2 regions of the Paenibacillus sp. TAB_01 genome follow, and region 2 is predicted to be linked to the other one. Evidence: predicted binding sites of a transcription regulator. Region 2 holds the regulator's gene; the other holds the start of a gene.

Region 1 (3,414 bases), 610 kb from region 2:
ATGCCGCCGCCGCGGAAGGGCTGTCCGTCAAGGTGAACATGGTTGTCCAGAAGGGCGTTAACGATCAGGATATCCTCCCGATGGCCAGGTACTTCCGGGAACGGGGGCATATTTTAAGATTTATCGAGTTTATGGATGCCGGCAATAGCAACGGATGGAATAGAAAGCATGTCATGGAAAGCAAGCGGATTAGAGAACTCATTCATCAAGAGATGCCGCTGGAACCGGTCGAGGCGAATTATTACGGCGAGGTGGCGGCACGTTACCGGTACCGTGGGACGGACGAGGAGATCGGGTTTATTTCGTCCGTCACGCAAGCGTTCTGCGGAAGCTGTACGCGGGCCCGCCTTTCCGCTGAAGGCCAGCTGTACACCTGTTTGTTCGCCTCCGAGCAGACCGATCTGCTTCGTATCATGCGGGCAGGCGCCGGGGATGACGAAGTCAGAGCCTGCATTGCCGAGGCTTGGGGAAGGCGCGAGGATCGTTATTCGGAAATGCGGTGCGCCCAAACGGCGCCGAAGCGGCGGAAAGTAGAAATGTCTCATATTGCGGTTAATGTGATTTAACGCACAGCAGCGATGCCAAAGCAGGACTATACTGGAACCATCAAGATAACGATATGAAATCGGGGGGATTCGGATGGAGGTAAGTGCCTCAGGCCGCCATATAGACCTCGCTTCTTCAAACATGGCTGAACTTGCTTATGCGACGGACCGTTTAAAGGAAGAGCATGAACAGCTGCGGAATCGGTTACGGGTTCTCGAAACGAGTGCCAAAGAAGTCATGTTATTAAATGACGTGGCAAAGAGCTTGCAGATGATCCAGAAGCTAAGGAATGAGACGGCTCAATTCGAGCTGGAGCTGGAGCGGCATTCCGAATGGGAAGAACAGCGGCTGTTCCCTTTTCTGCTGAACTACTTTCACATTCAGCAGGCTCCAACCATAAGACCCTCCTTCTGGGTATTGGAAAAAGACCACCAGCTGGGCGTCTCTTTTATTCAATCGTTCCACGAAACGATGATCGACACGGCGCCTTTGGGCGTTAAAAAGCAGTTAACTGAAGCGGCTTCCGCTCTCTTGCAGGCCTGCTTGATTTTGAATGACCATTTCGCGATGGAAGAGCAGCTTATATTGCCTTTAACGGAAAAAGTGCTCACCGATCTGGAATATTTTTTCTCATGAACAAGTCCTGCCTGGGTAAAATCGAAGATATTGGTCATGGAAGGCCGCTTTTTGCATGCAGGCATCGTAACCACAATTTGCCGCATACTGCAAGCGTGAGGAAAGTCACCAAACCGCAACATTTATTGTGATTCTTTTCACAGTGGGAGCGGCAAGGGAAGTCATACAATAAGGGTAACCGCAGGATGAAGGAGGAACACATATGAGAAGCGATCTTAAGGATTCGTTTAGCGAGGCTCATACGATTCGGTTTCAGGAGCAATTAGAGCGTCTGAAGGACGAACATGGCATTTTGAAAAGGGAGCTTGACCTGATTCAGGAGCAGACAAGTCATATGGCGGCCATGCTGGGTTCGGAGCAATCCAAACAATGGCTTCAAGATATTAAAAGACAGATGGAGCAGCTGATGGAGAAGCTTGACAGACACGAGCAGCGGGAGGAAACGGAGATTTTCCCGATTCTCGCCGGCTATGCTTGCCAGGGGGCGGAGCCTACTTTCTGGACCTCAGCCTGGGTGCTGGAAGAGGAGCATAAGCAAACGGAACGTTTCGTCCGCTCTTTCCTCGCGTATGCGGACGGCTGCGAAGCGGCGGGCATACCCAAGCTGAACAAAGCGTTATCCTTGCTCTGCGTGGCTTGCTCCGTCTTGACCGATCAGCTGGCTGCGGAAGAAGAGACCGTATTCCCGGTAGTGGATGAAATTTTAGGCGGCAGCGCCGTCATAGATAGATGAGCCTCCCTTGCAGGTGAGGGACGGGGGTCGTTGTTTAACCTTTAGATGGTAAGTGCTGATGTATTATCCAGGGCCTGCTCTTGGGCTATGAAGCGGATTTCGAATAAATGAGTACATAGTGACATTCCTCACAGAGTACAGGGGCCGGCTCATGGTTTAAACAACAGTGATTGAAATGTGAAGGGGCAATGATAAATATGGATCGAGCGTTCGCATCAAAATTTGCCAAATGTGTTTTTCTGACGGTTTGCGGGTTGGTCATTCTTATGGGAGTCGGATCAAGGCTTTTTACACACATTGACATGGCTCTGTACGGATACATAGTAGGCACGGTCGTCTTCGTGTGCGGCTTATTTTACCGCTTCATCTCCTGGGGGGAGCGCCCGCCGACCAAAATCATTCTGAAGAAAGGCATCAAGCTGCTGTTTCGCAAAAGTACCCCGCAGACGACCGCGGAGCATCTGGTCACGTACCGGTTTATTTGGAACCGCGGCTGGTACCGCTGGACGCAGCACGTCCTTCTCGGCTGGGGCTGTATTCTATCGGCTTTCGTTACATTTCCGCTCGTATTCGGCTGGATGTACTTCACGATGGGAGAGAACGGATATTACACCGTCGTCGGCTTCGGCATCGAATTATGCGGATTCAAGCGGACGGCATGCTGGGATTTCTGTTCTACAACGCGCTGAATATTACGGCCTTTATGGTAATCGGCGGCGTATGCATGGCACTGTACGGCAGATTGAAAAATATGCAGGCGCGTGCGGAGCAAACGCAAATCTACGATTTTCTCCCGTTGTATATGCTTCTGTTTGTAAGCATAACGGGCCTGCTGCTCACGTTCTGCAATATTGTTCTTCACGGATACGGTCATTCGGTCATCACCTTGATCCATCAATGGTCCGTCATCGTTACTTTGATTTACATCCCTTTCGGCAAGCTGGCCCATATTCCTTTCCGGCCGATGAGCGTGTTCGCCCGAAATTACCGGGAGCATTACGCCGAGCAAGCGACCAAATGCTGCAAGGTATGCGGCAGCGGCTTCGTCTCGGTGGAGCAGTCCAACGATGTCATTCACGTGCTTCAACTGAACGAAATCGAGTTCAAAACGGAAGAAGGCTATCATTTGGCGGAGCTATGCCTCCCTTGCCGGCGGAAATATAGAATGTCCCGGTTTACCGGGATAGCGACGCACCAGATTCGCGTGAAGGAGGCTAACCAGAATACCAAAGGATAAGTTTTTCAAAGTGATTGCCAATAAACAGCACCCGAACGAAGAGCTCGTGCCGACCCATTGCTCCTACTGCGGCATGCAGTGCGGCATGAACCTTCGGGTAGATAAATCGACCAACAAAATTATCGGTGTCGAGCCGCGCTACGATTGGCCTGTCACGCTGGGCAAAATGTGCCCGAAAGGCGTGACCGCCTATCAGCAAACGATCCATGACGATCGCCTGCTGCGGCCGCTCATTCGTGACGACGCCTCGCTCAAAGGGACG
Region 2 (3,414 bases):
TCCGCGGTGATCGTAGCCAGCTGCCAGCACATTCTCGATGCCTTCAAGCTCCTTGCCAAAAAGAAATACATACAAATTACCGAACACACGGTACAAATCAACAGTCTCGAGAATGAAGCGGACCGTCTGATGCGCGAGGGAATTCGGGAAATTTTCACCAATCCGAAGGATCCTTATCATGATTTCAAAATTAAGGAGCTGTATGAAAGGCTGGAGCAAACCACCGACGCCTGTGAAGATGTAGCCAATATATTGGAAAGCGTCGTTTTGCGTTACTCGTAAGCTTTTTTCATACCCGTAGGAGGAAATTATGTTAACCCTATTGCTCATCATTGTTGGACTGGCTCTGCTATTTGATTTCATCAACGGCTTTCACGATACGGCAAACGCTATTGCAACCTCCATTTCCACCCGGGCGCTGACCCCGAAATTCGCTGTTTTTTATGCGGCCATTTTAAATTTCATCGGCGCGGTCTATTCCTCCGGAGTTGCCAAAACAATCGGGGGAAAGGTAGCCAATCCGGCTAACATCGATCATGGTGTAGAAATCGTTATTGCTACGCTGATCACGGCTATCATCTGGAATCTCATTACCTGGTACTACGGCATTCCTTCCTCATCGTCTCATACGCTGATCGGCTCCTTGGCGGGAGCGGTCATTGCCGGAGCCGGATTTAACCAAGTCAACTGGGCCGGATTTAAGGAAATCATTATTATTCTTGTTTTGTCTCCAATCGTTGCTTTTGCAACGGGCTTCGTGTTAATGTGGATCATTCGCCAGCTGATTATTATAAGCGGAAATCATTCCCGGTCCAGGTTGAACCGGTCGTTCCGATTTTTCCAAATTTTCTCCGCCGGCTTGCTTTCCTTATCTCACGGAGGCAACGATGCGCAGAAAGCGATGGGTATTATTGTCTTCGGCCTTGTAGCGCTAGGATATCAAACCGATCTGGACGTACCGCTCTGGGTTAAAGTTTCGGCGGCCATCGCTATGGGGCTTGGAACGTCCATCGGGGGCATGCGGATCATTAAGACGATGAGTAAAAAGCTGATGAAAATCGAGCCGATCAACGGCTTTGCATCCGACTTGAACTCGTCCATCGTCATCCAAGCCTCCACAGCAATGGGCATGCCGTTATCGACGACACACGTCATTTCCTCTTCCATCATCGGTACCGGATCGGTCATGCGGTTTCATGATGTGAAATGGGCAACGGTCACCAAGATGGTCATGACCTGGATTATAACGATTCCGATCAGTATGATACTCGCCTATCTGATTTACAAAATTATTTTTCAGTTCACCTCCTGACAGCACTAAAAATCCCCAACAGAGAAAAGCCTGCACTCCTTTCCCAAGGATGCAGGCTTCTTTTGATACCCTACCGTTCGTTGCGGGCATTAATCGAGATAATAGGCCAAGCTTTGCAGCTCCGTCGTAAAGTCCGCATGGTGGACCCTCATTTCGTTCGGAACCTTGATAATAATCGGGGCAAAGTTAAGAATCGCTTCAACCCCTGCGCTGACAAATTCATTCGCAACATTCTGCGCTTCGTTCGCCGGTACCGTAATAATGCCGATTCTTACGTGCAGTGCGGCGATCGTTTCCTTCAACTCCCTCATCGGCTTCACCTTCAAGTTATTGATGGATTCGCCGATCTTGGATTCATGAGCATCGAATACCGCAACAATTTTCATATTGTCCTTTAAGTAGGCATTATAATTGCAGAGGGCGCGCCCCAGGTTCCCCGCTCCGACCAAAGCCACCGGAATCAGCTTGTCCAGCTTTAAGATCTGACGTATTTTCTCAATCAAGTAGTCGACGTCGTAGCCGATCCCTTTTTTCCCGAATTCCCCGAAATACGCGAGATCCTTCCGGATTTGCGCCGGATTCAGATCGAGCTTCTGCCCGAGATCTTGTGAGGATACCGTATGGACGCTTTTTTTGCTCAATTCGTTCAAAAATCTAAGATATACCGGAAGCCTTCGAACAACCGCTTCTGATATTTTCATTGTTTTCATTCTCCGTTTTCCCCCATCCACTGCTTAATTCGCGGAACCAGCTGATTGGTCGGCATATGCTCGATCTTCGGTCCGGGCAGTGAGTACAAAAAGTATTTCCCGTAAGTCGTATCGATGACCCTCGTGTCATAAATAATGACAATGCCTTTGTCCTTCGCTGTGCGAACAAGCCTGCCGAAGCCCTGCTTGAACCGGATGACCGCTTGCGGAACCGAAAGCTTCATAAACGGGTTCTGATTCAGTTTCTTCAGCTTCTCCGTCTTCGCCTCGACTAACGGATGATTCGGCGGCTGGAAGGGCAGACGAACGATGGCAAGACAGGTTAAGGCGTCACCCGGAATATCGACTCCTTCCCAGAAGCTGCTGGTACCCAAAAGAATGCTGGAGGCGCTGTTCTGAAACAGCCTTGTCAGCTTGCTCCGGTTGCTGCTGTCCACGCCTTGACCGAGAACCTGCATCCCGAAGGGAGCCAGCCGGTCTTTAAGCGAGGCATGAACCAGCTTCAGCATCCGGTTCGAGGTAAACAGCACAAGCATGCGCCCTTTGGTTTCCAGCGCAACCTCCGCCAGCGATTGGGTCAGATGCTCCAGAAACTGCTTCTCACCGGCATTTCCCCGAATGCTCGGGAAATCTCTGGGGATGGCCACCAGCGCCTGCTGCCTGTAGTTAAAAGGGGACGGCAGCTGTACGGTCTTCAGCTTCGGCTCTTCTTCCTTGCTGTCCGTCTCCAAGCCGAGCTGCTCGCAAGTATAATCGAACGACTTCCCTACCGACAAAGTCGCGGAAGTCATAATGATACTGTCCTTCACGTCAAAGAAATGCTGCTGCAACATCGGACTCACGTCGATGGGAACGCAGACCAGCTGGAGCGACTTGCTTTTATTGAATTGTCCCGCTTCGAGCCAGTAAACGTAATTGTCGTCAGGCATGGTCATGAAGTAGTGCAAATTATCGCGGTGACGATAAAGCTCCTTCACGGTGCCCGTTACGTCCGTTAGAATGCCTTGAAGGTCCAGCTCGTCCTGCATCTCCTTCATTTCCGATAACAGCTTGTCCAGCTTCCTCAGCACCTCGCTGGTCAACAGGAAGATGTTATCCTCCAGCACGAGCAGCTTATCCCAGCCCTGAGGCTGGTCTTCCTTCTTAATGCGGTAAACCAGCTGACCGCCTTCCATCTGGGTCGGGTCCGCACGGGAAGCCAGCAGCTGATACAGCAGCTCCGCCAGCTCATCCCACTGCTCCTTGATCTCGACCAGCTTCGGAGTCAGCCCGTCAATCGTCTGACTCCAGCCTTTGACACGCTCGGATTCGTCGCGCTGAAGTCTCGCTCTAAGCGACATCAGCTGTCCGCTGCGGCTGTCCTTGAACAGCCACCACAGCATGCCGACAAAG

Evidence for each region. Region 2 encodes Rex, which represses fermentation and respiration genes when NADH is low (regulators of the CRP and FNR family bind a similar motif). Its sites were predicted from a motif close to TTGTGAAATATTTCACAA; they were not measured.
Region 1: ACHHV8_RS22835 (hemerythrin domain-containing protein) is a predicted target of Rex. The motif match lies at 1,308-1,325, and genes of this name have one in related genera.

Annotation. Positions count from the first base shown of each region.
Region 1 is NZ_JBIFNP010000001.1:4,705,101-4,708,514, reverse strand. Features, by position in the region: gene moaA (GTP 3',8-cyclase MoaA) at 1-566, shown strand, start outside; gene ACHHV8_RS22840 (hemerythrin domain-containing protein) at 640-1,182, shown strand; gene ACHHV8_RS22835 (hemerythrin domain-containing protein) at 1,385-1,915, shown strand; partial or broken gene ACHHV8_RS22830 (hypothetical protein) at 2,113-3,152, shown strand; partial or broken gene ACHHV8_RS22825 (nitrite reductase) at 3,139-3,414, shown strand, end outside.
Region 2 is NZ_JBIFNP010000001.1:4,093,706-4,097,119, forward strand. Features, by position in the region: gene ACHHV8_RS19770 (DUF47 domain-containing protein) at 1-282, shown strand, start outside; gene ACHHV8_RS19775 (inorganic phosphate transporter) at 311-1,312, shown strand; gene ACHHV8_RS19780 (redox-sensing transcriptional repressor Rex) at 1,402-2,022, opposite strand; partial or broken gene dinG (ATP-dependent DNA helicase DinG) at 2,019-3,414, opposite strand, start outside.